3 regions of the Enterobacter sp. MGH 24 genome follow, and region 1 is predicted to be linked to each of the others. Evidence: predicted binding sites of a transcription regulator. Region 1 holds the regulator's gene; each other region holds the start of a gene.
What was found. The regulator Fur, encoded in region 1, represses iron uptake genes when iron is present. The targets are predictions, from matches to a motif close to ATAATAATGAGAACNACTATCAA.
Positions count from the first base shown of each region.

Region 2: a site for Fur is predicted at 5,318-5,340, ahead of L370_RS21590 (Nramp family divalent metal transporter). Genes of this name have one in related genera too.
Region 3: a site for Fur is predicted at 3,965-3,987, ahead of sufA (Fe-S cluster assembly scaffold SufA). Genes of this name have one in related genera too.

Region 1 is NZ_KI535657.1:2,742,994-2,753,477, forward strand. It holds gene chiP (chitoporin ChiP) at 1-361, shown strand, start outside; gene chiQ (ChiQ/YbfN family lipoprotein) at 409-735, shown strand; gene fur (ferric iron uptake transcriptional regulator) at 878-1,324, opposite strand; gene fldA (flavodoxin FldA) at 1,616-2,146, opposite strand; gene ybfE (LexA regulated protein) at 2,302-2,589, opposite strand; gene ybfF (esterase) at 2,718-3,491, opposite strand; gene seqA (replication initiation negative regulator SeqA) at 3,675-4,223, shown strand; gene pgm (phosphoglucomutase (alpha-D-glucose-1,6-bisphosphate-dependent)) at 4,248-5,888, shown strand; gene potE (putrescine-ornithine antiporter) at 6,033-7,346, opposite strand; gene speF (ornithine decarboxylase SpeF) at 7,343-9,541, opposite strand; gene speFL (leader peptide SpeFL) at 9,796-9,900, opposite strand; gene kdpE (two-component system response regulator KdpE) at 10,179-10,484, opposite strand, start outside.
Region 2 is NZ_KI535657.1:18,089-28,572, forward strand. It holds gene L370_RS21610 (ion channel protein) at 1-695, shown strand, start outside; gene ipdC (indolepyruvate decarboxylase) at 696-2,354, opposite strand; gene mgrA (L-glyceraldehyde 3-phosphate reductase) at 2,540-3,538, shown strand; gene L370_RS21595 (DUF2502 domain-containing protein) at 3,666-4,007, shown strand; gene L370_RS21590 (Nramp family divalent metal transporter) at 4,040-5,278, opposite strand; gene L370_RS21585 (NupC/NupG family nucleoside CNT transporter) at 5,627-6,814, shown strand; gene L370_RS21580 (sensor domain-containing phosphodiesterase) at 6,860-9,049, opposite strand; tRNA gene L370_RS21575 (tRNA-Ala) at 9,265-9,340, opposite strand; tRNA gene L370_RS21570 (tRNA-Ala) at 9,382-9,457, opposite strand; gene L370_RS21565 (YfeC-like transcriptional regulator) at 9,675-10,037, shown strand; gene L370_RS21560 (YfeC-like transcriptional regulator) at 10,039-10,422, shown strand; gene gltX (glutamate--tRNA ligase) at 10,474-10,484, opposite strand, start outside.
Region 3 is NZ_KI535657.1:3,391,852-3,402,335, forward strand. It holds gene fdhF (formate dehydrogenase subunit alpha) at 1-174, opposite strand, end outside; gene L370_RS06000 (biofilm/acid-resistance regulator YmgB/AriR) at 366-644, opposite strand; gene L370_RS0122080 (hypothetical protein) at 674-994, opposite strand; gene ycgZ (regulatory protein YcgZ) at 999-1,238, opposite strand; gene L370_RS05990 (diguanylate phosphodiesterase) at 1,576-2,796, shown strand; gene L370_RS05985 (MerR family transcriptional regulator) at 2,985-3,713, shown strand; gene sufA (Fe-S cluster assembly scaffold SufA) at 4,027-4,395, shown strand; gene sufB (Fe-S cluster assembly protein SufB) at 4,404-5,894, shown strand; gene sufC (Fe-S cluster assembly ATPase SufC) at 5,904-6,650, shown strand; gene sufD (Fe-S cluster assembly protein SufD) at 6,625-7,896, shown strand; gene sufS (cysteine desulfurase SufS) at 7,893-9,113, shown strand; gene sufE (cysteine desulfuration protein SufE) at 9,128-9,544, shown strand; gene L370_RS05950 (L,D-transpeptidase LdtE) at 9,642-10,484, shown strand, end outside.

The sequences.
Region 1 (10,484 bases):
CTTCAACGCCGACGGCGAGAAAGCGGTCTTCTTCGGCGCAATGTATGACCTGAAAAACTGGAACCTGCCTGGCTGGGCGGTGGGCGCATCTTACGCTTACGCCTGGGATGCAAAACCTGCCGATATGGCAACACCGGACGCCTACTACGATCCAAACTATCGCCTGAAAGAGTCTTCCTACAGCCTCGATGCTATCTATACCCTGCAGGATGGCCGTGCGAAAGGCACAATGTTCAAACTGCACTTCACTCAGTATGACAACCACTCCGATATCCCGAGCTACGCGGGCGGTTACGGAAACATCTTCCAGGATGAACGTGACGTGAAATTCATGGTTATCGCACCGTTCACCATCTTCTGATGAATTGTCCGGCGGGTTAGCGCCCGCCGGACCGGAGACTGTACATGATGAAAAAAATCGTAACTATCGCGCTGCTGGCGTCAGGTCTGGTGGCATGTGCTCAGACTCAGGCACCCAAAGAAGATTCCCGCCTGAAGGAGGCGTATAGCGCGTGCATCAATACCGCTGAAGGATCGCCAGAGAAGATTGAAGCCTGTCAGAGCGTATTGAATGTGCTGAAGAAAGAGAAAGCGCATGAGCAGTTTGCGACGCAGGAAAATGTCCGCGTGATGGATTACCAGGCCTGTATTCAGGCGCGTAAAACCGGTAACGATCAGGAAGTGGCGAAGCGTTGCGATAAGATCTGGAACGAGATACGCAACAACAATAAATAAGTTGCTTTACGCCCGGTGGCGCTGCGCTTACCGGGCCTACAAAGGTGTCATAGCCCGTAGGCCCGGTAAGCGCAGCGCCACCGGGCATTTTTTTGGCAAAAAAAAAGCCAACCTTGCGGCTGGCTCAGAGTATGAATACTGATTATTTCGCGTCGTGCGCGTGATCGTCTTCGCGGCAATCGCCTTCAGCGCAGTGACCATAAAGGTACAGGCTGTGGTTGGTCAGGCGGATGCCATGACGCGCCGCGATTTCACGCTGGCGTGATTCAATGGAATCATCGCTAAATTCAATGACCTTGCCGCAATCGAGGCAGATCAGGTGATCGTGGTGCTGCTGCTGGGTCAGTTCGAAAACAGATTTACCGCCTTCGAAATTATGACGGGTAACAATGCCCGCGTCATCAAACTGGTTCAGCACGCGATAGACGGTAGCCAGCCCAATCTCTTCACCCATGTCGATAAGACGTTTATAAAGGTCTTCCGCACTGACATGGTGATTGTCTGGACCCTGAAGCACTTCAAGGATTTTTAACCGAGGAAGCGTAACTTTCAGGCCAGCCTTCTTTAATGCGGTATTGTTGTCAGTCATGCGGAATCTGTCCTGTTGCTAAACGATTCACTTCTGTAGGAAGTGACAGAAAATGCACCTGGGATAATGTGTCTCATTATAGAACTGCCATGGCTAAATGAAAACTGCAAGTCTCAGGCAAAATATGCTTATAAAAATGGGGTATCACCAACAAACTTGCTCAATGGAAAACCACATTTTATCAGGGAGACATTGTACAGGTCTGGGCGAAAAAGTTAAAAGATTGTAGCGATTAATTTAATCGGTTTGACCTGGAGCACGGGCGCAGCCGCCGCTGCGCCGCGATAAAAATCAGGCGTTCAGAATATCGTCCAGGTGCAGTTCCTCACGGATCTGCTTAACCCACTTCTCAACGCGCTCGACAGTCAGTTCTGGCTGACGGTCTTCGTCGATGGCCAGACCCACGAAGTGATCGTCATCGGCCAGGCCTTTAGACGCTTCGAAGTGGTAACCGGCAGTTGGCCAGTGGCCGACGATCACTGCGCCATTCGGCTCAATGATGTCGCGGATAGTACCCAGCGCGTCACAGAAGTACTCAGCGTAGTCTTCCTGATCGCCGCAGCCAAACAGGGCCACCAGCTTACCGTTGAAGTCCACTTCTTCCAGGGTCGGGAAGAAATCATCCCAGTCGCACTGGGCTTCACCGTAGTACCAGGTAGGAATACCCAGCAGCAGAATGTCATAGCCTTCCAGATCTTCTTTGCTGCTCTTGGCGATGTCATGCACATCAGCAACGTCTTTACCGAGCTGTTTTTGAATGTTTTTTGCGATATTTTCGGTATTGCCGGTATCACTGCCAAAGAAAATGCCGATGATTGCCATGAGTAAAATAACCTCTTGAAACTTAATAGTATGGTGGCGCAATTCGGCCACGGATAAGGGCAATAATAGCAGAACTGGCAACCCTGCGGAAACAGCTATCGCGCAGGACTGCACTCTGTGCTACATGAAAAGGGCGATAAAGGGAATTTTCAGACTTATGCCTGGCTGCGTAACGTCTCAAGCTGGGCGATCAACATCTCTTCAATGAGTTCGCTGCGGCTGATATTTCGCGCGTCAGCCAGCTCGTTCAGTGCATCGACGGCGTCGGCGTTAAGCTTCAGTTCGACACGCTTAAGCCCACGATTTTTATCGCGTTTAAGCTGGTTGCGTTTATTGATACGCAGCTGTTCATCGCGCGAAAGCGGATTCGTCTTGGGTCGTCCCGGGCGACGCTCATTCGCGAACAGATCTAGTGTCGTACGGTCCGTTTGTTCTTTGGCCATGATTCTGAGACTTCGGGGGAAACACGCCGCCCTGCTAATGCCCGGGCGATAAGCGCGCCATCATACATCACCAAAAACGGCACGCCAACGACTGGAAGCCCGCAGCCTTCCAGTCGCTTTCTTTTTAATCAATTTGCAGTATCAGCGAGATAGCGGCGAATGGCGCGCAGTACGGCATCCGGTTTTTCCGCATGCACCCAGTGCCCGGCGCCGGCAATCACGTGGGCGCGAGCCTGCGGGAATTGGGCCAGCAGCGTGTCGCGGTACGCGTCGGTTACGTAAGGAGAGTTACCGCCACGAATGAAGAGGGTAGGGTGTGGCCAGGCAGGTACCGTTTCCCAGCCCACGATATTGTTGTACTGGTCCCAGAGCACCGGCACGTTAAAACGCCATTGCCCGTCAACAAACGACTTCAGCAGGAACTGCACGACGCCTTCTTCATCAAGATGCTCACGCATGACGGCAGCCGCCTGTTGACGTGTCGCGACACCCGCTTCTGTGACCGCATTAATGGCGGCAAAAATCTCGTCATGACGACGGACGTCATAATCCACGGGCGCGACGTCAATCACCACCAGGCCGCTAATACGGTCCGGGGCCAGTGCCGTCAGGGCCATCACCGCTTTGCCACCCATGGAATGTCCGATCAGCGTTACCTTCTGCAGGCTATGTGCATCCAGCGTATCCAGCAGATCCTGCGCCATCGCCGCGTAGGTCATCTCGTCGGAACGCCCGGAAAGACCGTGATTGCGCATATCGACCTGTAAAATATCGTGGTCGGTAACCAGATCGCGCGCCAGCACGCCCAGGTTATCCAGACTGCCAAAAAGCCCGTGAACGAGTACGATGGGAGAATTATTGTTCGGCGATTGTGCAGTTTGCGCTCGGGTATTCAATTTCATGGCAAAGTTCTTTTTTTACGTATGTCAGGTTAGGGTATCATGTTGACCATTCTGCCGCCCGGCTGCAAGGTTCCAGTTTAATCTGACTTTTGCTGCCAACCAGGTTTGACGCTATCCGCTGTTGGGATTTGACCTTATAATCCCAATGACTTGTATTCAGATAAGAAATCGCACTGGATTAAGATGAAAACAATCGAAGTTGATGACGAACTCTATCAGTATATTGCCAGCCAGACGCGGCATATCGGGGAGAGCGCGTCCGACATTTTACGGCGCATGCTTAAAATTTCCGCCGCTGCACAGCCTGCTACCCCAGTCACCAAAGATGTCGTGTCTCAGCCGAGCGTTGTTGCGCAAGCAAAACCTGCCGTGACGCCGGCAAAAGATAAAGTGCGCGCGATGCGCGAGCTGCTGCTCTCCGATGAATACGCGGAGCAGAAAAAGGCGGTTAACCGCTTTATGCTGGTGCTGTCTACACTTTATTCACTGGATAACAAAGCGTTTGCTGAAGCGACCGAGTCGCTTCACGGCCGTACTCGCGTCTATTTCGCGGGCGACGAGCAGACGCTGCTGCAAAATGGCAATCAAACCAAACCTAAACATGTTCCTGGCACCCCATACTGGGTGATCACCAATACCAATACGGGCCGCAAGTGCAGCATGATTGAACACATCATGCAGTCCATGCAGTTCCCGGCGGAATTGATTGAAAAGGTTTGCGGTACAATTTAACCCTTGCATCAGAAGGACCCGGTAATGGCAAATCACAGCCGTGCAGGCCAACCTGCACAACAAAGCGATTTGATTAACGTCGCTCAGCTGACCGCGCAGTATTACGTGCTGAAACCGGTCGTGGGCAACGCAGAACACGCAGTGAAGTTTGGTACATCCGGTCACCGCGGCAGCGCGGCGCGCCACAGCTTTAACGAACCGCACATTCTGGCTATTGCTCAGGCCATCGCGGAAGAGCGCGCTAAAAACGGCGTTACCGGTCCGTGCTACGTGGGGAAAGATACCCATGCCCTGTCTGAACCGGCGTTCATCTCTGTGGTGAAAGTGCTGGCGGCAAACGGCGTTGATGTGATTGTTCAGGAGAATAACGGCTTCACCCCAACGCCTGCGGTCTCTAACGCCATCCTGGTGCACAACAAAAAAGGTGGCGCGCTGGCTGACGGTATCGTTATCACGCCATCCCACAACCCGCCGGAAGACGGTGGTATCAAATACAACCCGCCTAATGGTGGCCCGGCCGACACTAACGTCACAAAAGTGGTGGAAGATCGTGCGAACGCCTTGCTGGCTGACGGTCTGAAAGGCGTGAAGCGCATCTCTCTGGATGCTGCCATGGCGTCCGGTCACGTGAAAGAGCAGGATCTGGTTCAGCCGTTCGTGGAAGGGCTGGCGGATATCGTTGATATGGCGGCTATCCAGAAAGCCGGCCTGAAGCTGGGCGTGGATCCGCTGGGCGGCTCCGGTATCGAATACTGGAAACGTATCGCCGAGCATTACAAGCTGGATCTGACCATCGTGAACGATCACGTCGATCAGACCTTCCGCTTTATGCACCTGGACAAAGACGGCGCGATCCGTATGGACTGCTCCTCCGAGTGCGCGATGGCGGGCCTGCTGGCGCTGCGTGATAAATTCGATCTGGCGTTTGCTAACGACCCGGATTATGACCGCCACGGTATCGTCACCCCTGCCGGGCTGATGAACCCGAACCACTATCTGGCCGTCGCGATTAACTACCTGTTCCAGCACCGTCCGCAGTGGGGCAAAGAGGTGGCTGTCGGTAAAACGCTGGTGTCCTCCGCGATGATTGACCGCGTGGTCGAGGCGCTGGGTCGCAAGCTGGTGGAAGTGCCGGTGGGCTTCAAATGGTTCGTTGACGGTCTGCACGACGGCAGCTTCGGTTTTGGTGGTGAAGAGAGCGCGGGGGCATCTTTCCTGCGTTTCGACGGCACGCCATGGTCAACCGATAAAGACGGCATCATCATGTGCCTGCTGGCGGCGGAAATCACCGCGGTCACCGGTAAGAACCCTCAGGAACATTACAATGACCTGGCGGCACGCTTTGGTGCACCAAGCTATAACCGTATTCAGGCGAGCGCGACGTCAGCCCAGAAAGCGGCCCTGTCCAAACTTTCTCCGGAGATGGTCAGCGCAAGCACCCTGGCGGGCGATCCGATCACCGCGCGTCTGACGGCAGCACCGGGCAATGGTGCATCCATTGGTGGTCTGAAAGTGATGACCGAGAACGGCTGGTTCGCCGCGCGTCCGTCCGGCACGGAAGATGCGTACAAAATCTATTGCGAAAGCTTCCTCGGCGCTGAGCACCGTCAGCAGATTGAGAAAGAAGCGGTAGAGATTGTTAGCGAAGTGCTGAAAAACGCATAAGTCGTGTTCTGGTGCGGGCTGATGCCCTCACCCCGGCCCTCTCCCACCGGGAGAGGGAGAAAACATTAAAAACGGCAACCCTTGGGTTGCCGTTTTGCATTGACCTCGTAGGCCCGGTAAGCGCTAGCGCCACCGGGCTTTTTTTTAACTATGCTTGTTCTTCAATTCAAACCGTGGTGACACCAGACCGTACAGCGTCCAGCCCATAAAGGTCACCATTGCCCCGTAGAGCATCGCTTCCTGGCCGGATGAGTAGAGCGCATAGAAGCTGTAGATTGCCCCAATCACCGCCACAATATTGGCCGCACGCGCTTTGCGTGGATCCACCTTCGCCACCTTCTGAATAATCACCAGCGCTGCCATCGACAGAATATACGGAATGATATTCGTCACTACCGCCAGGTTGACCAGCACGTTGAACTGGCTGTTAAGCGACGGGCTAATGGTCATCAGCGACAATCCGCTCTGGAAGATGACAATCGCCAGCATGCCCTGCACCGGTGCATCCGCTTTAGTTACGCGGGAGAAGATTTTCGGGAAGTAACCTTCATCAGCCGAAGATTTAAACACCTGCGCGATGGTGAACTGCCAGCCGAGAAGCGAACCGCAGCAGGACATCACCATCAGACCCATGATCGCTTTCCCGACTTCCGGGGTGAACATCTGCGCGAAGGCCAGCCCGAACGGCGCCGTGGAGTTAGCCAGATCCATATTCGGTACGATACCCGCAATCACGTTAGTCGAGACGATATAGATCACCGCCGCGCCCAGCGTTCCGCCCAGAACGGCAATCGGAACGTTCTTTTCCGGATTCTCTACCACTTCCGCGTTTGCGCAGGCGGATTCCAGACCCAGGAAGGCCCAGAGCGTCATGGCGATAGAAGAGCCGACGGCGGTAAAGAACGGCACATGGTGCGGGTTCCAGGAGTTGGCGTAGAGTGTCGGGCTGAACCAGAACCAGCCGATGATGCACAGGCCGACAACCGGGATAATCACGCCCCAGACGGTGATGCTGGAGAGCTGTCCGGTGATACGCGCGCCGCCAAAGTTAGCCACGGTGCAGATCCACAGCACGCCGATGGTCGCCAGCCCAATCTGTACCGGGCTGAGCGTCGCGCCAAACAGCTCCGTACCGTAGCCCACCGCGGAGATGGCAATCGCCACGTTGGCGATCAGCAGCGACACCCCGTAGGTATAGTTGGCCATAAAGTTGCCCGACTTGCCAAAAGCGTATTCGGCATAGCCGCCCATGCCGCCTGACTTACGGCTGAACATCCCGCACTTGGCGAACGCCCACGCCAGCGCCATCGAGCCGACTGCCGTCACCAGCCAGGAGATAATAGAGATGGTACCCACCTCTGCCAGCTTGGTGGGCAGCATGATGATCCCGGAGCCCATCATGTTTACCATGGTGAGGATAGTCAGCTGCACCACGCCCATCTTATTGGACTTACTCATAATTTCTCTCCTTTCAGCAGCGCGGGCTGAGCGGCGGGTTGTTTGATGACATTGCAGCGAACCTGTTTGCGACCCTCACACTCCTCGACGTACACACCCTGCAGCTCTGGCGCGAAGCCCGGCAGAAGGTTGATGCCTTCTTCCAGGGCGGCAAAGTAGCGCAGCACGGAACCGCCCCAGACTTCCCCAGGGACAACACACAGCACCCCCGGTGGGTAAGGCAACGCGCCTTCGGCGGCGATGCGGCCTTCCGCGTCGCGCAGGGAGACCAGCTCAACTTCACCGCGCAGATAGGCGTAGTTCGCGTCCTGCGGGTTCATCATCACGCGCGGGAAGTGGGACTTGCGGAACATCTCTTTCTGCAGCTGTTTCACGTTGTGGCGGGCGTACAGGTCATGCATTTCCTGGCAGATCTGGCGCAGGGTGTAATCCGCGTAACGTTCCGGATGTTGTTTGTAGAGAGAAGGCAGGACCTCTTTCAGCGGAACATCGCTCTCGAGCAGTTTTTCGAAGCGCACCAGCTGCGCCACCAGCTGCTGCAGTTTGCCCATATCTTCCGCAGGCGTGAGCAGGAACAGGATCGAGTTGAGATCGCATTTTTCCGGCACGATGCCGTTTTCACGCAGGAAGTTGGCAAGGATAGTGGCGGGCACGCCGAAGTCCTCATACTCCCCGGTGCGGGCGTTAATGCCCGGCGTGGTCAGCAGGAGCTTGCAGGGGTCGATAAAATACTGATGCTCAGCGTAGCCTTCAAAAGCGTGCCAGTTTTCACCCGGCACGAAGTGGAAGAAGCGCAGGTCGGTCGCAATTTCCGCCGTGTCCCAGCTTTCCCACGGGCGGCCATCCACCGTCTCCGGCACGAAGGGACGCAGATACCGGCAGTTCTCCAGGATCAGCTTGCGCGCTTCGATACCGTTCACCACGCAGTCCATCCACATGTTGCGGCCGCTCTGGCCCTCATGCATACGGGCGTTAATGTCCAGCGCAGCGAACAGCGGATAGAACGGGCTGGTGGAGGCGTGCATCATGAAGGCATTATTCAGCCGCTTGTGCGGGACATAGCGTTGTTGCCCTTTGATGTGGCTGTCTTTCTTATGGATTTGCGAGGTCTGCGAGAAGCCGGCCTGCTGCTTATGTACGGACTGGGTGACCAGGATCCCCGGATCGTTTTCGTTCAGCTCCAGCAGCAGCGGAGAGCAGTCGGCCATCATCGGAATAAACTGCTCGTAGCCCACCCAGGCCGAGTCAAACAGGATGTAATCACACAGGTGCCCAATCTTATCCACCACCTGACGGGCGTTATAGATGGTGCCATCGTAGGTACCCAGCTGGATCACCGCCAGACGGAACGGACGCGCATCGCGCGCACGGCCCGGCGCCACCTCTGCCACCAGCTCGCGTAGATAATTTTCTTCAAAGCAGTGGGCGTCAATGCCGCCAATAAAGCCGTACGGGTTGCGCGCGGTTTCGAGATAGACCGGCGTTGCGCCCGCCTGGAGGAGGGCACCGTGATGGTTGGATTTGTGGTTGTTACGGTCGAACAGCACCAGGTCGCCCGGGGTGAGCAGGGCATTAAGCACCACTTTGTTGGATGACGAGGTGCCATTCAGCACGAAGTAGGTCTTGTCGGCATTAAAGACTTTTGCCGCATGCTGCTGGGCGATGCACGGCGCGCCTTCGTGGATCAGCAGATCCCCCATCGCCACGTCGGCGTTACACAGGTCGGAGCGAAAAAGCGTCTCGCCAAAGAAATCGACAAACTGATTACCGGCAGGATGGCGGCGGAAGAACTGTCCTCCCTGATGCCCCGGGCAGTCAAACGCGCTGTTGCCCTGCTTCACGTAGTCGACAAGTGCGCGGAAGAACGGCGGGCGCAGCTGGGTTTCGTACTTCAGTGCAGCCGCTTCCAGCTGGCGTCCATAAAAGTCGTTGCTGGTGTCTGAATACTCAAATACGCCATGTATGCGCGATAAATAGTCTGCCGGGATGAACTCTTCTTTGTGCGTCGCGACAAATACAGGAATGCCAAAACCGGTGGCTTCTATTTCGTCCAGGATACCGCTGGCAATATCCGTGACCGCCAGAACAACGGCGGCAACATCAATATAATCAGAGGCGCGGACATCTACCAGTTCACGCTGGGTAGTAAAGCAATCCGGACATGCACGGCTGGCTGCGATTTTTAAACTTTTCATCTTTCTCTCTTTATTTTAGGTAATAAGCGTCCCTCGATTTCTTGCAAGAAAGAAATCGATAATTTTCCGGAAAAAAAGCAAAGGGTGGCCGCTGATTAAAATCAGTGAATTGCTTTTTTGATGATTGAAATTCAGTCCGCCCGGTGCGGATGAGTCTGAATTAAAATGAATGAGCGCACGAGATCACAGGCAATAGCCTGTAAGATAAGGTGTTTCAGGATAACCTGTAAGCGAGTGCGCCAGAAGTCGAAGGACTAACGGGCATTAAAGAGATGAAAGTCAAAGCAGTTTCGGTGGGCAAACATCATGATATGTGTTGTCCGCCTTATATGGGGCATTAAGCGATTGTTGTTTTCCATGTTTCATTTTCCTTTCAGTAATTGAAAGCATGGTCATTTTATCCAGAGAAAGGCGATTAACCGTGAGGTAGATCACCGTTAACCGATCAAATCAGAAATAAATATTCGTTTTAGATGAATATCGCAGATCAAAATTCTGATTTGTTGGTGTTGCGTTAACAGGTTGTGTTAACAATGTTTTAAATTAGCAAAAATAGCCCGTAAAAATAATTTATGGGTTATTTGTGAAATATTTTATGAGGGGCTTCGTTTATATTTAAAATAAAATGAATAGTTATTCAAAGCATAAACCGATAACCGATACCGGTTTCAGTTAATAAATGGCGGGGGCGAGCGGGGTCAACTTCGAGTTTCTGACGAAGATGTCCCATATATATGCGTAAATAATGACTATGTTCCACCGCGTTGGGTCCCCACACCTGACTTAACAGCTGGCGTTGGGTGAGTACCTTACCGTGGTTGTTGAGCAGCACGGCGAGCAGGCGAAATTCTATTGGCGTGAGGTGAATTTCTTCTTCACCGCGCACAATGCGCCGCGCGGCCAGGTCGACCCGGATATCCCCAAACGTGTAGGTTGGGTCGAC
Region 2 (10,484 bases), 2.7 Mb from region 1:
CGCTGTGGGACAAGCTCTTTGCGCCGCTGATGGCCGCAGCCGCCGGGGCGTTGACGACCAGCCTGTTTTTCCATCCCCATTTTTCACTCTCCCTTCCCCACTACGGCCAGATGCAGATAGCCGATATTTTCAGCGGCGCCATCGTTGTCGCCATCGCCATCGCGCTGGGAATGGTCGCGGTATGGTGTCTTCCGCGCCTGCACCGGCTGATGCATAAACTGAAACACCCGGTGTTAATTCTGGGGGCCGGCGGTTTGATCCTCGGTATTTTAGGGGCAATCGGCGGGACGGTGACATTGTTCAAAGGTCTGGACGAGATGCAGCAGCTGGCCTTCAGCCAGGTGTTCAGCGTCTCCGACTATCTGCTGTTTGCCGTGATTAAGCTGGCCGAGCTGGTGGTGGCTGCAGCCTGCGGTTTCCGCGGTGGGCGAATCTTCCCGGCGGTCTTTGTTGGCGTAGCGCTGGGGCTGATGCTGCACGAACATGTCGATGCGGTGCCGGCGGCCATTACCGTCTCCTGCTCTATTCTGGGGCTGGTTCTGGTGGTCACGCGCGACGCGTGGCTCAGCCTGTTTATGGCGGCGGTGGTAGTACCCGATTCAACGCTTTTCCCCCTGCTCTGTATCGTGATGTTGCCCGCCTGGCTCCTGCTGGCGGGCAAACCGATGATGATGGCCTGGCGAAATGACAAGTAATCAGGCGTTATTGCGCGCTTCCAGCGCTTTGGTAAGCGCGCCCAGCAGCGGTGGGATATCGGCTTTCGGCAGCATCACCTCAATCAGCGAGAGACGCTCGTGGTGCGCGACTTTTTCCAGTACGTCCGCCAGCTGCTCCGCTTCACTGACTCGCCAGCTCTGAGCCTGAGGATCAAGGCTCAGGGCCTGCGGAATTTGCGTCCAGTTCCATAGCGCAATGTCGTTGTACCGCTGCTCCGGCCCGTGGATCGCCCTTTCCACCGTGTACCCTTCGTTGTTAAGGACCAGAATGATGGGGTGTTGTTTATCCCGCAGCATCGAGCCAAGCTCCTGTATGGTGAGCTGCGCCGCGCCATCCCCCGTCAGCACAATCACGCGCCGGTTCGGACACGCAGTTTGCGCGCCAAATGCTGCCGCCAGGGTGTAGCCAATCGATCCCCACAGCGGCTGGACGATAAAATTCACGTCAGCCGGAAGACGAAGGTCGATCGCACCGAAGGCCGAGGTCCCCTGATCCGCAAGAATGATGTCCCCCGGGCGGATAAACGTCTGCAACGTTTTCCAGAAATTCTCCTGCGTCAGCGAGCCATCCGGCTGCGGATAGGCCATTGCGCTTTGAGACGATAGTACCGGCGTATTGTGCACGTGCTGTTTACACAGCTCCACCAGCGTTTCGATTGCCTGAAGCATGGGGATACCGGTAAACCAGACGTCACCTACGCGTGAGGCATGAGGCTGAACTTCAATTGTTTGTGACGGGGTTAGCTGATGCGTGAAGCCAGCGGTCAGGGTATCGGTAAATCGCGTGCCGATGCACAGCACCGTGTCTGCCCCTTCAATCGCCTCTTTTACCGCACCGGCGCTCGCCGAACCGCTGTACGTGCCGTAAAAACCGGCGTGACGCTCGTCAAATATGCCTTTGCCCATCAGCATGGTGGCGTGTGCCATCGGCACGTCTTTGACCCATTTCTGTAGGGCATGCTTCAGGCCGTGGCGCAGCACAAGGAAATCGGCCAGCAGCGCAGTACGCTTGCTCATGGCGAGCCTATTCTCTGCGGCATCCCGGAACGCTTTCAGGCAGGCGCTATCGGCATGCGCGTGCCTGAGAGTGAGAGCGTTTACAGGCGGTGTAGCGGCCTTTTTAGCTACGTCGGCAGGCAACATCAGATAGCCGGGGCGACGTTCCCGGAGCATGGTAGTTAACACCCGGTCAATCTCATAGCAGGCATTTTGTTCGGTCAGGATCGCCTGTGCGACAGTGATCGGCTCGCTCATATGGTAAAAATGACGAAACTCACCATCGCCCAGCGTATGGTGCAGCAACTCCCCTCTTTGCTGTGACGCCGTACCCGGCGCGCCCACAATATGCAGTACCGGAACGTGCTCGGCATAGCTGCCCGCAATGCCGTTCATGGCACTTAACTCCCCTACGCCAAATGTCGTCAGCAGCGCGGCGAAGCCCTTACATCGGGCATATCCGTCCGCGGCATAAGAGGCGTTTAACTCGTTGGCACAGCCCACCCAGCAGATATCCGGGCTGTCTATCACATGGTCGAGAAACTGCAGGTTATAGTCGCCCGGTACGCCAAACAGATGATCGGCTCCACAATCTGTAAGACGGTCCAGCAGGTAATCGGCGACGCAGTATGGGGTACGCATAAACAGGTATCCTTCTAATGTTGACCTCACCTTGAGTATTAAATAAGCGTGATGGCTGTCCAGAATTGGCGATAAGTAGGACATGGAAAGAATGCTTTACAAAAAAGGCTGCGCTATGCTGCTTTTTTTCACGTTAATGTAAACGCATACACTGACTTTTTTCTTCAGCGCCTGAGGTCACAAGAATGGGTTATCAGCCGGACAAAAATCGTTACCAGACAATGGAATATCGCCGTTGCGGCCAAAGCGGGCTCAGGCTGTCCGCCATCTCGCTTGGGCTATGGCATAATTTTGGCGACACCACACTTATCGAAAACAGCCGTCAACTTTTACAGCGCGCGTTCGACCTGGGTATTACGCATTTCGACCTTGCCAATAACTATGGTCCCCCTCCGGGGGCGGCCGAGCGTAATTTCGGCCGTATTTTGCAGGAGGATTTCCTGCCCTGGCGCGACGAGCTCATCATCTCCACCAAAGCGGGCTATACCATGTGGGAGGGTCCCTACGGCGATTGGGGGTCTCGCAAATATCTGCTGGCAAGCCTCGATCAAAGCCTGAAGCGCATGGGGCTGGAGTATGTGGATATCTTCTATCATCACCGTCCCGACCAACAAACGCCGCTGCTGGAAACCATGAAAGCGCTTGACCATGTGGTACGCCAGGGAAAAGCCCTGTATGTCGGGTTATCCAACTATCCTGCAGAGCTGGCCCGCAAGGCGATAGATATCCTTAATGACCTCGGTACGCCCTGCCTGATCCACCAGCCGAAATACTCCATGTTTGAACGTGCGCCGGAAGCGGGACTGTTGGACGTGTTGCAGGAAAAGGGGGTTGGCTGTATTCCCTTCTCGCCGCTGGCTGGCGGGCAGTTGACCAACCGCTATCTGAACGGCATTCCGGCAGACTCCCGCGCCGCAAGCGGCAGTCAGTTCCTTAACCCTGACCAGATCACCGAAGAGAAGCTGGAGAAGGTAAGAAAGCTGAATGCCCTGGCAGAAAGTCGCGGCCAGAAGCTTTCTCAGATGGCGCTGGCTTGGGTATTACGCCATGAGAATGTGACGTCAGTGCTGATTGGGGCAAGTAAAGCGGCGCAGATTGATGACGCCGTGGGCATGCTGCAAAACCGCCATTTCACTGCGGAGGAACTGGCCCGTATAGAAGGGATTCTGAGCAGCTCAAAATAAAATCACTTTTAGCAAAAAGTGCTCTCACCCAGGAATTCGGAGTTGAGGCGATGAAACGAGCCTTTACCAACTCGTAATATTGCGTTAACAGGCCCCACAAGGGCCCCGATCGTGAAGGAGAAAGAGTATGTTCAGGTCACTGATTCTTGCAGCGGTATTACTGGCTTCAGCCCCGCTGATCGCCACTGCGGGCGAAATCACCCTGTTGCCATCAGTAAAATTACAAATTGGCGATCGTGACGACTACGGCAGATACTGGGACGGTGGCTACTGGCGCGACCGTGACTACTGGAACCGTCACTATGAGTGGCGCGGAGACCGCTGGTGGAAACATGATAACGGCAGACACCGCGGCTGGTATAAAGACAACGCGTATGAGCGCGGCTACCGCGAAGGCTGGAACGATCGTGACGACCGTCGCGGCGGCTGGGGCCACGGCAAAGGTCATGGCCACGGCCACCATCACTAATAAAAAAGGAGCCCCTGCGGCTCCTTTTTTTGTTAGAGCCCCAACGCTGTGCCAATTAGCAGCCACAGGTTCAGCGCCACCACTACCACCACGATGGCCCACCCGGTCCGTTTCACCAGCGTTGAGTTGACCAGTTCGCCCATCAGGGTTTTGTTGCTGGTAAAGATCAGCAGCGGCACCAGCGCCAGCGCGATACCAAAACTCAGCAGCACCTGGCTCATGACCAGAATTCGCGTTGGGTCGAGCCCCATCAGAATCACGATAAATGACGGGAGCATGGTTACAGCGCGACGAACCCACAGCGGAATGTGGAACCGAACAAATCCCTGCATCACCACCTGCCCTGCCAGCGTGCCTACCACCGTAGAAGACAGACCTGCGGCCACCAGGCTGAGACCAAATATCGTGGCCGCAGCATGGCTCAGTAATGGCTCCAGCGTGAGATAGGCCTGGTCGAGATCGGCAATACCGGTATGACCGTTAAAATGGAAAGCGGCGGCAGCGGTGGCCATCATCGCCAGATTAACAAACCCCGCGATGGTCATGGCGATCGCCACGTCCCATTTGGTGGCGGAGTAACGCTCTTTACGCGTCCCACCGTGGAGATGCTGAGTCAACGAGGAGTGAAGGTAAATCACATGCGGCATGATGGTCGCCCCCAATACCCCGGCGGCCAGGAACACCGCTTCCGAGGTTGGCAGGCTTGGGATCACCATACCTTTACCAAGCTGCGCCAGATTCGGCTGTGAGAAAATCAGCTCGACGATATAGGCCGCCGCGACAAACAGCAGCAGACCGCCGATGACCTTCTCCAGCGGCTTTTGTCCCCGACGCTGCAGCATCAGGATCAGGAAAGTGGCAATCCCGGTCAGTACCGCACCCTGCAACAGCGACACGCCCAGAATCAGCTTAAAGCCGATCGCCGCGCCGATAAATTCAGCGAGGTCAGTGGCCATGGCGATGATTTCCGCCTGGACCCAGTAGAGCCAGACGGCAGGACGCGGATAATGGTCGCGAATTTGCTCCGCCAGGTTTTTACCCGTTGCAATCCCAAGCTTTGCGGAGAGCATCTGAATCAGCATCGCCATCAGGTTAGCCCAGACGACCACCCACAGCAGCTTATAGCCGAAGCTGGCCCCGGCCTGAATATTGGTCGCAAAGTTACCTGGATCGATATAGCCAATGGCAGCGATGAACGCAGGTCCCATTAATGCGAACCGCAACTTGCGCGCGGCTCTGCCACTGCTACCCTCTACGCGACTGTTTGTCATTTCTGCCTCTGAAATATAGCCTTTGCTATGTTTAATGCTATCAAAATGAGAATGATTATCAAGATCATTTGTGAAGTTTACAGTGATTTCTCTGATAGCTTTGAACGATAGACGGGCGGGTAAGTGGGGCGATCGAACAGAAACTGAAATCGCGCGCGCTTTTGTGAAGACTAGCACACAAACTTAACTTTTCACTCATTTACCTAACATAACAAAAATGTATTGTGGATCACTATTTTTGAGACTCGTCACAGGATGTAACTATAGTGTGTCCTCGATCTCGTTTTCTTTTCGCTTGTTACATAGAATGTGCACGAAAATTAAACCTGCCTCATATTTGGAGCAAATATGGACCGCGTCCTTCATTTTGTCCTGGCACTTGTTGTCGTTACTGCACTTGCATTGCTGGTCAGCACAGACCGCAAAAAAATTCGTATCCGTTATGTTGTCCAACTGCTGGTCATTGAAGTTTTACTTGCGTGGTTCTTCCTGAACTCCAACGTAGGCCTCGGCTTCGTGAAAGGCTTCTCCGAAATGTTCGAAAAACTGCTCGGATTCGCCAACGAAGGGACCAACTTTGTCTTTGGTAAAATGAACGACGAAGGTCTGGCGTTCTTCTTCCTGAAGGTTCTGTGCCCAATCGTCTTCATCTCCGCGCTGATCGGTATTCTGCAGCACATCCGCGTTCTGCCGTTCGTTATTCGTGGAATTGGCTTCCTGTTATCCAAAGTGAACGGCATGGGCAAGCTGGAATCCTTTAACGCCGTCAGTTCCCTGATCCTCGGTCAGTCTGAGAACTTCATCGCGTATAAAGATATTCTCGGCAAAATGTCCCGCAACCGCATGTACACCATGGCGGCAACTGCAATGTCTACCGTTTCCATGTCTATCGTGGGCGCGTATATGACCATGCTGGAGCCAAAGTATGTTGTTGCGGCGCTGGTTCTGAACATGTTCAGCACCTTTATCGTTCTGTCGCTGATCAACCCATACCGCGTTGACGCCAGCGAAGAGAACATCCAGATGTCTAACCTGCACGAAGGCCAGAGCTTCTTCGAAATGCTGGGTGAATACATTCTGGCCGGTTTCAAAGTGGCAATTATCGTTGCCGCCATGCTGATCGGCTTCATTGCGCTGATTTCTGCGCTGAACGCCCTGTTCGCCGCAGTGCTGGGTATCTCCTTCCAGGGGATTCTGGGCTACATCTTCTACCCGGTTGCATGGGTGATGGGTGTTCCGGCTCACGAAGCGCTGCAGGTAGGGAGTATCATGGCAACCAAACTGGTTTCTAACGAATTCGTTGCGATGATGGATCTGCAGAAAATTGCCAGCACGCTTTCTCCGCGCGCGGAAGGCATTCTGTCCGTGTTCCTGGTCTCCTTCGCGAACTTCTCATCTATCGGGATTATCGCAGGGGCGATTAAAGGTCTGAACGAAGAACAGGGTAACGTGGTTTCTCGCTTTGGCCTGAAGCTGGTTTACGGCTCTACGCTGGTAAGCGTCCTGTCTGCTTCCATCGCGGCACTGGTCCTGTAACGTTTATCCTTAAACAAAAAACCGGGAGCCTGGCTCCCGGTTTTTTTATGCCCGCAACTCTTCCAGCGGTTTCGGTTTACCTATCAGGTAGCCCTGCAGGTAATCCACGCCAAAGCGAAGCAGCATCTCCCGCTGTGCCGGTGTTTCGACGTATTCCGCTACAACGCACAGCGATTTTGTCTTCGCCAGATTACACATCGACTGGACGATCATCGCATCCATATCGTCGGTACAAATGTCTTTAACAAAGCAGCCGTCAATTTTAATGATATCTGCCTGCAGGCGTCTGAGACGCTCGTAGTTGGCGTAGCCGGTACCAAAATCATCAATGGCAATCCGGAAACCGTAATCCCGCAGTTGCTGAATATTGTGGATGCTGCAGCCCGAATTTGAGAAGGCCTGCTCTTCGGTGATCTCAATCACGACGGCCTGAGGCGCAACGCCGTAGCGTTCAAAGAGCGCGCAAATCTCGGTCGCCACCTCTTTTTGCATCAGCGTGAGCGGCATCAGATTGACAGAGAAACGGGTGCCAGCCTGCTTTACAGGGTTATCGCGCAGCCACAGCAGTAATTTCTCCATGATGCTCATATCAAACCGGTGGCTCAGGTTGAACTGGGCAATCAACGGAATAAAGCGGTCAGGAGTGAAGATCTCGCCCTCGCTCTCCATACGCGCCAGAATTTCGTAATACCCGCTCCCGTCCGCCTTCTGGATCGGCTGCGCGTATAAATGGAATTGATCCGTCTCCAGAGCGTGCTTAATCCGCGCCAGCATCAGGACGCGCTCTGTTGTTTGCCCAGATGCCGCCTCGAGGCTATTCGTGAGTGCGAGAACGTTTTGCGCTCCGCTGGCCTGCTCTGCCAGCCAGCTCAGCTGCCCCAGCGTGTGATGCAGCTTTTCGCCATTTTCGACCATTCCCCAGGACGCGCCAAACTCAATATCCAGCCCTGCGTTGTTCCAGAAAATCTTACTGCTGTTGAGCCGATCGACCATATGCTGGAGGCGTTCAGCAATTTCCGGCCCGAGCAATACCAGCACCAGCTCGCTTCCGGGCAACTGGAAGAGCATCTCATCTTTTTGCAGGAGCGGCTGAAGCGATGTGGCGATCGTTCGTTTGCAATGAACCCGCATAATAATCCCGTAGTGGCGGCTCAAAAATTCCAGATTATCCATGCGCAAAATGCACACTTTGGCATCTGGATGAATCTCAAGATAATCTTCCAGCGCACGGATGTTCGGTAACCCGGTCAGCGGATCGGTGAGCGCTCTGTCCTGCCAGCCCCGCTTGAGCCATTCGCTACGTTGATAGATCCGCGACATGTAAAGCAAACAGATAGCGAAAGAGATAAGCACGGACAGGATAAAAGAGAGCGAATGGCCCGATTCCACCCCGTTAAGGAAGTTGTAGTTGTAGGTCAACAGCAGGAGCGCAGATGCAGCCCACAGCAGAGAGATAAGCGCATAGGTCAGGCGGCTTATCGCCAGGGTAAAAAGAATAAAAATCAGCGGCATCAAATAGCCGGCAATGACGGGGGATTCAAAAGGACCACATAAAATGACGAGAATGAAAATTAAAAGCATCAGCCAGACAAAAATATATAATGAATTCTTGTGAAAAAACACGGGCTTCACGCTTTGCCGCCAGAAGTTCCTCGCGTAGCGAGGATTAATTATCATTCTTAATGGGTAATAAAACATCATGGTAAAAATCAACGCCGCACATATCAGGCTCAGTATATCCACAACGTTATAAATTACCGTTCCTTCGCCGAAAAATGTCGAGATTGTGACAGGAAAATCAAACAAATAGCCTGCCATATACATCGACAGCTTAATACCTATCGGCACGATAAAACCAAGCCAGAATATACGTAAACCGATGTGCTTGTTAGGGATGCAGTAGCGCCAGCGCTTACCCAGTATGATGCGCAGAACGCCGCACGCCGTGAACAACGCAAAGGTCTGACAAAACAGTAATACTGCATATTGTAGCGGTGCTAAATTAATATAAAATAGATTAGTGACAGTAAAACCTAACACAATGGGAAGAATAGCCCTGCGCCCAAATAGCAGAATTACCGCCAGCATAACGCTTAGCGGTAGCCATGCTAAATAAACGTCGTGACCATTAACAATTGCGCGGGGAGAGAGATAACGGGAGACAGGTACCGTAATCAGGCAAAGTATCAGGGCAATTATAAATATCTTTACATTCTTATACGTTTTTCTATTCATTAAGCTGATGAGTATATTATCCGTTCGAATCATTGACCGGATGGATAATAGGTTTATTAATTGCACGAATCAAGTTCAAGTCTATTTATAGACTGGTTTATTGATGTCGATTGAGGTGAGGTATGGGAATACCTTCTTTTTGATAACAAAATACGGGGATGGGTGTTACAAACACATAAAAAAAACCCTCGTCTTTTGACGAGGGTTTACAATTTTGGTGGAGCTAAGCGGGATCGAACCGCTGACCTCTTGCATGCCATGCAAGCGCTCTCCCAGCTGAGCTATAGCCCCACATGTTACTTTACTGACCGCACTCTGTTGGGTTCAGAGTTTGGTGGAGCTAAGCGGGATCGAACCGCTGACCTCTTGCATGCCATGCAAGCGCTCTCCCAGCTGAGCTATAGCCCCATCGTAAAGCTGTCATGTTGACGGGCGGCATAATATGAATTCCTCTGCGGAGTGTCAACGGCAAAATCAATCCCAGCCATTCAATCGCCGAAAAATCATGCAAATGAATCACTTTGCGAGCCTGCTCGCAGCCAGGAGTTAAGCCTGTCACGTTTTCACGTAAAACGGTGCTATAAAATGAGCCGTTAATTAACCCCACAGATATTCAGGAAATTGCATGATCAAGGAACGAATGACGCCAGAAGAGTTAGCCCTCCTCACTGGCTATAGCCGCCAGACCATCAATAAATGGGTACGCAAAGAGGGTTGGATTACGTCACCAAAACCAGGCGTCCAGGGCGGGAAAGCGCGCCTGGTTCATGTGAACGAAAAAGTCCGTGACTTTATCCGCAGCGCACGTCGGGCAAGTGAAACGTCCGAACTGCCAGACGGCACCAGCCATGACGGTTCGCTTCACACCCTGCTCCTCACGCTGGCCAATGAAATGACGCCGGAAGAGCAGAAGCAGATGACATCGCTGTTAATGCGGGAAGGGATTACCGGATTGTTGCAACGTTTAGGGATACGCGATCGGGACTGATATGAAAAGATTACGGAGCAAAATGACCACGGAAGAGCTGGCGGAAAGTTTGGGCGTTGCCAGACAAACGGTCAATCGCTGGATACGCCAGCAGGGGTGGAAAACGGAAGGGCTCAACGGCGTGAAGGGCGGTCGCGCGCGGCTCATTCATGTCGATGCACGCGTGAAGGAACATATAATGAGTCTCCCGGCGTTCCGCAACCGTCAGGCGGTTTACCACCTCGCTGAGGTCACCGCTTCCTACAGTGCCCCCTCTTCAAATCTCTCTCCCGGCATTATTGAGACGCTGGAGAGTATGACGCCGTCAGAACAGAAGCGTCTGGATGCCTTTTTGAAACGCGAAGGCATTCACGGCTTTCTTACGCGGCTGGGAATCACCGAATAAAAGGCATAAAAAACGGCAGGTTACCCTGCCGTTTTTTTATCTGAGGCGTAATTACTGCTGAT
Region 3 (10,484 bases), 650 kb from region 1:
GAGCAGTCGGGTATCGTTGAGGAAGTCCCAGCCGTAAAAGCCTTTCAGACACAGGGTGCCCTGGTTTGTGACGCCTTCTGCGCCTTCGGCACGGATGATACGGTTATTTTCAACGACAAGGTTTAGTTTACAGCCTGCACCGCAGTAGGGGCAGACGCTGGCGATCTTTTTCATCAATAACAGACCTGTTAAGAAATGAAGCAAAGTTGACTGGACAACCCAGTCCCGTAAGCAGAGGTAAGCAGGAACCGTGCCAGGTTGGCTTTGCCAGTTTTACAGGGTGTTACGCGGGAAAGGCGCGTGTCATCGTCAGACTGTTCGTCAGTTTTGACGATGACACGTTAGGAGGCGTTGAGCGCAGGAGCTTACAGATCGTCCATCGTGTAACCCACCACGATTTCCAGAGTCTTACGAATCACATCCGCCTGAACCACATCGTGGGTGGCTTCCAGCGTCTGAATGAGCCAGAGGATGATCGCCTTATTAGACAGATGACCTTCAGAGGCCAGAACACAGCGTACTGCAGTAGAAAAAACAGCGGACTCTTCAGCAAAACGATCGCCTGCGTGACGGAAATACTCCGACAGCGCACTGTCTAAAAAAGCAGAATGGTATTCGGGTTGAAGCTGAATATTTTGTCTCATTTGTTCTCACCGTAGCTGTTAAATTGCAGTCAATGTATTTTTTTGGGGTCGGACGGTTTTCCACTTCCAAATAACGGCACTACATTGTCTCTGTTATCGTTGAGAGGTCCCTCTCTGTTTGTTCGTCCTTGCGCGGTTCTGCGACGTGTAAAGGCGATGCTGTTTGAGCCGATGTCGGCAATCACCACCGCAAGTGTCTCCCGCCGCCGGGGATCCTTTTCATGTTCTTTCATGCTCCGCAGACGCTGCAGCAATCCTTCGGTTGTCACTGGCCCCCGCTCTTTCAGAAGAGAGAGAACGGCTTCACCGATAAGCTGGTCGATCAGTCGATCTGCGTCACTGCTATTCATCACGTTATCGTTCGAAGAGCAGACCAAGCAGCATGTGGTAATGCTCTTCCTCTTCCGGCCCCTCGGCCTTTTCGAGGCGGCTGAGCAGTTTGGTACAGAGCGATTTGCGATTAAGGTTTCGCCCGTCGCTGAGGATTTCGACAACCACCTGGCCCAGCGTCTCCTGTTGAGTAGGAAGCGCGGCCTTTTCGAAGTACTGTGCGATCGCTGCTGCGGAATCTGTGGCGTAACCTTTCTGCTGCATGTTTCGCTCCTGTAAAATTTTGTAATCACTAACGTTACAATTAAGGTATACATAATTTCCAAATCTGTACACTTAAAATGTACAGATTTTTAATGTTTTTTCGATATATTTTATAAATTACTTTAATTTCATATTGTTATGGTTGTTTAGTGAGACGGTAATGTTACAGGATATATTGTACAAAAAGGTCTGGCGCTGGTAAGTTGTACAGCACGGAAAAAAGTATCATTAACTGCCATAAACGGTTGAGATGTAAATTATTTGTCAGGCAATTAATGTGCTATAAAAGATCCTTATCCACCTTTTTTGTGGTCAAAACCCTAACCCCAGGAATCGCATGCTCACAACCATCATTTACCGCAGTCATATCTGCGAGGACGTTCCAGTGAAGGCGCTGGAAACAATGGTCGCTGCAGCAAATAGTAAAAATCGGCAATCCAACGTCACGGGGATCCTGCTTTTCAACGGCACACATTTTTTCCAGCTGCTTGAAGGGCCAGTGGAACACGTTTCTGCCATCTATGAGCAGATTTGCAGCGACCCGCGCCACCATAACGTGGTGGAGCTGATGCGCGATCACGGGCCTGTCCGACGCTTTGGCAACGCGGGCATGGAGCTTTTTGATTTGCGCCACTTCGACAGGGACGAAGTGCTGCAACAGGTGCTCAACAGGGGGACGACACGCTATCAGCTGACGTATAACGACCGTCCGCTGCAGTTTTTCCGCACCTTTGTCGAGGCCACGGAAAAAGCGAACTATTTTGAACTGCCGCCTGCGGATTCCTGGGAATTCGTTCGCGAGGAAACGCGTTTGTCTGCACAGCCCGAGGTGGTCGCGAAAGGGGCGGATTGCAGCTTTGCGTTCCAGCCGATAGTCGATCCGTTTATGCAGCAGGTCGTCTCCTGGGAGGCGCTTCTCCGCACGCCTGACGGCGGTGCGCCGGGAGATTACTTTGCCAATCTGCCGCGTGACGAGGTGTATGCCTCTGATTTACAGAGCAAGCAGGTGGCACTCTCCATGGCCAGCGCGCTGGGGCTACAGGATCAGACGTTGTCACTTAACCTGCTGCCCATGACGCTCGTCAACATTCCCAACGCCGTGGATTTCCTGCTCACCGCGATTGAAGCAAATGGGTTTGTACCCGAGCAAATCGTCGTGGAGTTCACTGAGAGCGAAGCCATTTCCCGTTTTGATGAATTCACGGATTCAGTGAGGCAGTTAAAAAGCGCGGGCATCAGCGTGACGATCGATCACTTTGGCGCCGGTTTTGCCGGGCTGCAGCTGCTGGCTCAGTTCCAGCCGGACAGAATTAAGATTAATCGCGATCTGGTCGCGAACGTGCATAAAAGTGGCCCCCGGCAGGCCATTATTCAGGCGATTATCAAATGCTGCTCCTCGCTTGAGATTCAGTTCTGCGCGGTGGGGGTAGAGAAGGCTGAAGAGTGGATGTGGCTGGAGTCCGCGGGGATTTCCCAGTTCCAGGGGCATCTTTTCGCCAGCCCGCGACATGGCGGTATTCCCGCGATTGCGTGGCCGGAGAAAAAGTTCGACTTCTGATGAAGTTGTACACAATTTGGTAGACTTCACTGTACGGGCGGCAAATTTTATACAACAATGTATTAACAGGTGGACGGAAAAGAAGCCCATTCACGCGTTCAAAATGCGGTCTTAGTTATACAAATGGTGTGTACAATCTGATAAGGTTGGTGTAGTTAGGTATGGAAGTTCTGAGCGTGAGGGAGTTAATGGCCTATTACAGTATCGGCGAAGTGGCCGAACGATGCGGTATCAACCCCGTTACGCTGCGTGCCTGGCAGCGCCGTTATGGATTGTTGAAGCCGCAGCGAAGCGAAGGGGGTCATCGTCAGTTTGACGATGAAGATATCCTGCGTATCGAAGAGATCAAGCGCCTGATGAAGAGCGGCGTCTCGGTCGGAAAAGTCAAAGCCTTGCTGGAAAACAAGGAAGTATTGACTCAGGGTAACTGGGTCTCGTTCCAGGAAGAGATGATGACCGTTCTGCGTTACGCCAGCCCGGCAAAGCTGCGCGCCAAAATCAGTGAATTCCGCCGCGATCACGCGATAGACGCGCTGATTGACAGCATTATCTCTCCTGTCCGTCAGCGAATGAATCAGGATCAAAACACCGTGCGTCACATGGCGAGCCTGTTTGACGGCGTACTGATCGAGTTCGCTATTGCAAGCCTAGCGGAGTCCCGCAAAAAAGCCGGTAAAGACGCGCTCCTGATTGGCTGGGAATGCGATGACCGCACCCACCTGTGGCTCGAAGCCGCGCGCTTATCGCAGAAAGGCTGGCACATTGACGTCCTGGCGGAACCTATTGATTCGCCGCGTCCTGAACTCTTCCCGGGGCAAAAAATCTTCGTCTGGACGGGGAAATCCCCAACGCCTCGCCAGCAGGAACAGCTCGACCACTGGCGTGAACAGGGTTTTGCTGTCTCATTTCATCACTGATCGTCAGAGGCCTTCAGGGCCTTTTTTTGTTTTTGTCATTTTCTGAGCAAAAGCTATCTCAAAAATAGGCATTTCCGATGCATATTTTACTTTTCTCCTCTCCGTCATAAATGCCGCGACGAAATGCATTATTTATCAATGCATTGAACAAATACATCCATCCTGACTACATCCTGGCATAGGGTCTATGCTTAATAAAAGTAGGCAAAAAGGGCGGTTTAGCCGAATGCCCCTGCTGACAGAGGGTTGAAGTGATAATCGTTATCACTAACATGGTGTTATGCCCTGATGGCTTATCAGATGAGGTGGACCTATGGAACTGCATTCAGAAACCTTTAATCCTGCCGATTTTGCCTGGCGCGGCTTAACGCTCACGCCAGCGGCGGCGGCACATATTCACGAGGTGGTGGCGAAAAAGCCCGAAATCCTCGGCGTGCGTTTGGGCGTCAAACAGACCGGTTGCGCGGGTTTTGGCTACGTGCTCGATACCGTCACCGAACCCGAGAAAGATGACCTGGTGTTCGAGACGGACGGCGCGAAACTGTACGTCGCGCTGCAGGCCATGCCGTTTATTGACGGCACCGAAGTGGACTACGTCCGCGAAGGCTTAAACCAGTTATTCAAATTTCATAACCCGAAAGCCCAGAATGAATGCGGCTGCGGCGAAAGCTTTGGGGTATAGGCGGTACTATGTCTCGTAATACTGAAGCAACGAGTGAAGTAAATACCTGGGGCGGTGGGCACCTCAACTATAAAGAGGGGTTCTTCACCCAGCTGCAGACCGACGAGCTGGCGAAAGGCATCAACGAAGATGTCGTGCGGGCGATCTCGGCGAAACGTAACGAGCCGGAGTGGATGCTGGAGTTCCGCCTGAGCGCCTTCCGCGCCTGGCTGGAGATGGAAGAGCCGCACTGGCTGAAAGCGCATTATGACAAGCTGAACTATCAGGATTACAGCTACTATTCTGCCCCGTCCTGCGGCAGCTGTGACGACACCTGCGCCTCGCAGCCCGGCGCGGTGCAGCAAACCGGCGCGGAGAACAGCTTCCTCAGCAAAGAGGTGGAAGAAGCCTTTAACCAGCTGGGCGTGCCCGTGCGTGAGGGCAAAGAGGTGGCGGTGGACGCCATTTTCGACTCCGTCTCGGTGGCGACCACCTACCGCGAGAAGCTGGCAGAGCAGGGGATCATTTTCTGCTCCTTCGGCGAAGCGATTCACGATCACCCGGAACTGGTGAAAAAGTACATTGGGACCGTGGTGCCCTCTAACGACAACTTCTTTGCGGCGCTCAACGCGGCGGTAGCCTCTGACGGCACCTTTATCTATGTGCCGAAAGGCGTGCGCTGTCCGATGGAGCTTTCGACCTATTTCCGCATCAATGCCGAAAAAACCGGTCAGTTCGAGCGCACGATACTGGTCGCGGATGAAGGCAGCTACGTCAGCTATATCGAAGGGTGCTCCGCCCCGGTTCGCGACAGCTATCAGCTACACGCGGCGGTGGTGGAGGTCATCATCCACAAAGACGCCGAGGTGAAATACTCCACGGTGCAAAACTGGTTCCCGGGCGACGGCAATACCGGCGGTATCCTGAACTTCGTCACCAAGCGCGCGCTGTGCGAAGGCGAAAACAGCAAGATGTCGTGGACCCAGTCAGAAACCGGCTCTGCCATCACCTGGAAATACCCGAGCTGCATTCTGCGCGGGGATAACTCCATCGGCGAGTTTTACTCGGTAGCGCTGACCAGCGGGCATCAGCAGGCCGATACCGGCACCAAGATGATCCATATCGGTAAAAACACCAAATCCACCATCATCTCGAAAGGGATTTCCGCCGGGCATAGCCAGAACAGCTATCGCGGGCTGGTGAAAATCATGCCGACGGCCACCAATGCGCGTAACTTCACCCAGTGTGACTCGATGCTGATCGGTGCCGACTGCGGGGCGCATACCTTCCCGTACGTCGAGTGCCGTAACAACACGGCCCAGCTGGAGCACGAGGCGACGACGTCGCGGATTGGGGAAGATCAGCTCTTCTACTGCCTGCAGCGCGGGATCAGCGAAGAAGACGCCATCTCGATGATCGTCAACGGCTTCTGTAAGGACGTGTTCTCTGAACTGCCGCTGGAATTTGCCGTTGAAGCCCAGAAACTCCTCGCCATTAGTCTTGAACACAGCGTCGGTTAAGGAAAGCACATGTTAAGCATTAAAGATTTACAGGTTAGCGTAGAAGACAAAGCCATCCTGCGTGGCCTCAATTTTGACGTCAAACCGGGTGAAGTCCACGCCATCATGGGGCCGAACGGTTCCGGGAAAAGTACGCTTTCTGCGACGCTGGCGGGGCGCGAAGATTATGAGGTGACCAACGGCTCGGTCGAGTTTAACGGCAAAAACCTGCTGGAGATGTCGCCGGAAGACCGCGCGGGAGAGGGCATCTTTATGGCCTTCCAGTACCCGGTCGAAATTCCGGGCGTCAGCAACCAGTTCTTCCTGCAGACGGCGCTGAATGCGGTGCGTAAGTATCGCGGCCTGGAGGCGCTGGACCGCTTCGACTTCCAGGACCTGATGGAAGAGAAGATCAAGCTGCTGAAAATGCCGGAGGATCTGCTGACCCGTTCGGTGAACGTTGGCTTCTCCGGCGGCGAGAAAAAGCGTAACGACATTCTGCAGATGGCGGTGCTGGAGCCCGAGCTGTGCATTCTGGATGAGACCGACTCCGGTCTGGATATCGACGCCCTGAAGATTGTCGCTGACGGCGTGAACTCCCTGCGCGACGGCAAGCGTTCGTTCATCATCGTCACTCACTACCAGCGCATTCTGGACTACATCAAGCCGGATTACGTTCACGTGCTTTACCAGGGACGTATTGTGAAATCCGGTGATTTCACGCTGGTTAAACAACTGGAGGAGCAGGGTTATGGCTGGCTTACCGAACAGCAGTAATGCACTCCAGCAGTGGCACAGGCTGTTTGAAGCCCAGGGCGGCACGCGCTCTGAGCAGGCGCAGCAGCATCTGCAGCAGATGCTGCGTCTCGGCTTGCCGACGCGTAAGCATGAGAACTGGAAGTACACCCCACTTGATGGCCTGCTGAACGCCGAGTTTGTGACCCGTCTGGCGGATCTCACGCCTGCGCAGCGTGATGCGCTGGCAGTGCGCGTGGATGCCGTGCGCATGGTGTTCGTCGACGGTGAGTTCCGTCCGGAACTGAGCGATGCTCTCCAGGCGAGCGGATTTGAGGTTGAGATAAACGACGAACGCCCGCCCCTGAGCGCCCCGGTTCAGCCTGAGGTGTTCCTGCACCTGACCGAGAGCCTGGCCCGCGGCGTGACGCACATCCGCGTGAAGCGTAACCAGCGTCCGGCCAAACCGCTGCTGCTGATGCACATCACCCAGGGGCTGGACGGCGACGAAATCAACACCGCGCACTATCGTCATCATCTTGAGCTGGCGGAGGGGGCGGAGGCCACGGTAATCGAACATTACGTCAGCCTCAACGACACCCGCCACTTTACCGGGTCGCGTCTGACAATGAACGTAGCCGCTAACGCGCAGCTTCACCATATCAAGCTGGCGTTTGAAAATGCGCAGAGCCACCACTTTGCCCATAACGATATCGTGCTGGGTCAGGATGCCGCAGCGTACAGCCATAGCTTCCTGCTCGGCGGGGCGGTGCTGCGCCACAACACCAGCACGCAGCTTAACGGTGAAAACACTACGCTGCGCATCAACAGCCTGGCGATGCCGGTTAAATCAGAGGTGTGCGACACGCGCACCTGGCTGGAGCACAACAGGGGCTACTGCAACAGCCGCCAGCTGCATAAAACCATCGTCAGCGACAGAGGCCGCGCGGTGTTTAACGGGCTGATTAACGTGGCCCAGCACGCCATTAAAACCGACGGGCAAATGACCAACAACAATCTGCTGTTAGGGCGCCTGGCGGAGGTGGACACCAAACCGCAGCTGGAGATCTACGCCGACGACGTGAAGTGCAGCCACGGTGCGACGGTCGGGCGGATCGACGACGAGCAGATGTTCTACCTGCGTTCCCGCGGTATCGACCAGCAGGCGGCGCAGAAAATGATTATCTATGCGTTTGCCGCCGAACTGACGGAAGCGCTGCACGATGGTCAGTTAAAACAGCAGGTGCTGGCGCGTATCGGTCAGCGTCTGCCTGGAGGCGAAGCATGAGTTTTCCCGTCGAGAAAGTACGGGCAGATTTCCCGGTTCTGACCCGTGAAGTGAACGGTCTGCCTCTGGCCTATCTGGACAGCGCGGCCAGCGCGCAGAAGCCGAATCAGGTGGTGGATGCGGAAGCCGAGTTTTATCGCCACGGCTACGCCGCCGTGCATCGCGGTATTCATACCCTGAGCGCCGAGGCGACCCAGCGTATGGAAAACGTGCGTACGCAACTGGCCGCTTTCCTCAATGCACGTTCGCCTGAAGAGCTGGTCTTCGTGCGCGGAACCACCGAAGGGATCAACCTTGTCGCTAACAGCTGGGGCAACGCGCAGGTCCACGCTGGGGATAACATCATCATCACCCAGATGGAGCACCACGCCAATATCGTGCCGTGGCAGATGCTCTGCGAGCGCGTTGGCGCGCAGCTGCGGGTGATCCCGCTGAATGCTGACGGGACGCTGCAGCTCGAGCAGCTTGACGCATTGCTCGACGATAAAACGCGGCTGGTGGCGGTCACCCAGGTCTCCAACGTGCTGGGGACGGAAAACCCGGTGGCAGAGATTGTCGAAAAGGCCCATCAGGCGGGCGCGAAGGTGCTGATTGACGGCGCTCAGGCGGTGATGCACCACGCGGTTGACGTCCAGGCGCTGGACTGCGATTTCTACGTGTTCTCGGGACACAAGCTCTACGGGCCGACGGGGATTGGCGTGCTGTATGTGAAAGAAGACATCCTGCAGGCGATGCCGCCGTGGGAAGGGGGCGGGTCGATGATCGCCACCGTAAGCCTGACGGAAGGCACCACCTACGCGCGCGCGCCGTGGCGTTTTGAGGCGGGTACGCCCAACACTGGCGGGATTATCGGGCTGGGGGCGGCGGTGTCCTACGTCTCCGCGATCGGCCTTGACAGCATTCAGGAGTACGAACAGCTGCTTATGCACTATGCGCTTGCCGAGCTTGCCAGCGTGCCGGATCTGACCCTCTACGGGCCTGCCGACCGGCAAGGGGTGATTGCGTTCAATCTTGGGAAACATCACGCCTATGACGTGGGTAGTTTCCTCGATAACTACGGCGTGGCGGTCCGTACCGGGCACCACTGCGCCATGCCGCTGATGGCGTTTTACCAGGTACCAGCAATGTGCCGCGCGTCGCTGGTGATGTACAACACAATGGAAGAGGTCGACAGGCTGGTGGCGGGGCTTAAGCGCATTCACCAACTCCTGGGCTAACGGAGAGGCGAAAGATGGCGGAACTGCCGGACAAAGATAAATTACTGCGCAACTTTGGGCGTTGCGCAAACTGGGAAGAGAAGTACCTTTATATCATCGAGCTGGGGCAGCGTCTGCCGCCGCTCGGTGAAGAGGCGCATACCCCGGAAAACAGTATTCAGGGCTGTCAAAGCCAGGTGTGGATTGTGATGGCGCAGTCGGATGACGGCACGATTGAACTGCACGGCGACAGCGATGCGGCAATTGTAAAAGGGCTTATTGCGGTCGTCTTTATTCTTTATCACCGGATGTCGGCGCAGGATATTGTCGCGTTCGACGTCCGTCCGTGGTTTGAAAAAATGGCCCTGACCCAACACCTCACCCCGTCCCGATCCCAGGGGCTGGAAGCGATGATTCGCGCGATCCGCGCCAAAGCTGCAATCCTTAGCTAGACTTACAGAACAGCATTCATTCTGTTTCGCGAGGTGGTTCCCGCCTCGCTGGTTTTTCAGCTTTCTGGCGTTCTGTCAGTGAATAAGGAATCTCAGCATGAAGCGCGCGTCTCTAATAACTCTATTACTCCTCAGTTCGCTCGGCGCACTTAATTCGGCCCGCGCGATGGACTATCCGTTGCCGCCCGCAGGCAGTCGTCTGATTGGGCAAAATCAAACCTACACGATACAGGAAGGGGATAATAAGCTGCAGACCATCGCCCGCCGGTTTAATACGGCGGCGCAGGTGATCCTGGAAACGAACAATACCATTGCGCCGGTAAACCCTGCGCCGGGAACCGTCATTACCATCCCGTCGCAGATGCTGCTGCCGGACACGCCGCGCGAGGGCATCGTGGTGAACCTCGCAGAGCTTCGGCTCTACTACTTCCCGCCGGGAGAAAACATCGTTCAGGTCTTCCCGCTCGGCATAGGACAGCTGGGGCTGGAAACACCGGTCACGACCACGCGCGTGAGCCAGAAAATCCCGAATCCCACCTGGACACCTACGCCGGGCATCAGAGCACGCTCTCTGGAGCAGGGAATTAAATTACCGCCGGTGGTACCTGCCGGGCCAAATAACCCTCTTGGACGCTTCGCACTGCGTTTAGGCGTGGGGAATGGGGAATATCTCATCCACGGCACCAGCGCGCCGGACAGCGTCGGCCTGCGGGTCAGCTCCGGCTGCATGCGGATGAATGCCCCGGACATCAAAGCCCTGTTCGAACAGGTGCGGGTTGGTACGCGGGTACAGATTATCAATGAACCCGTGAAGTTCGCCGTGGAGCCGGATGGTAAACGCTATATTGAAGTCCACCGTCCGCTGGCGCAGGTCGAGGGAGAAAACCCGCAGGTCTCGCCCATTAACCATTCTGCAGAGTTTGCGACCTTTGTTTCTCAG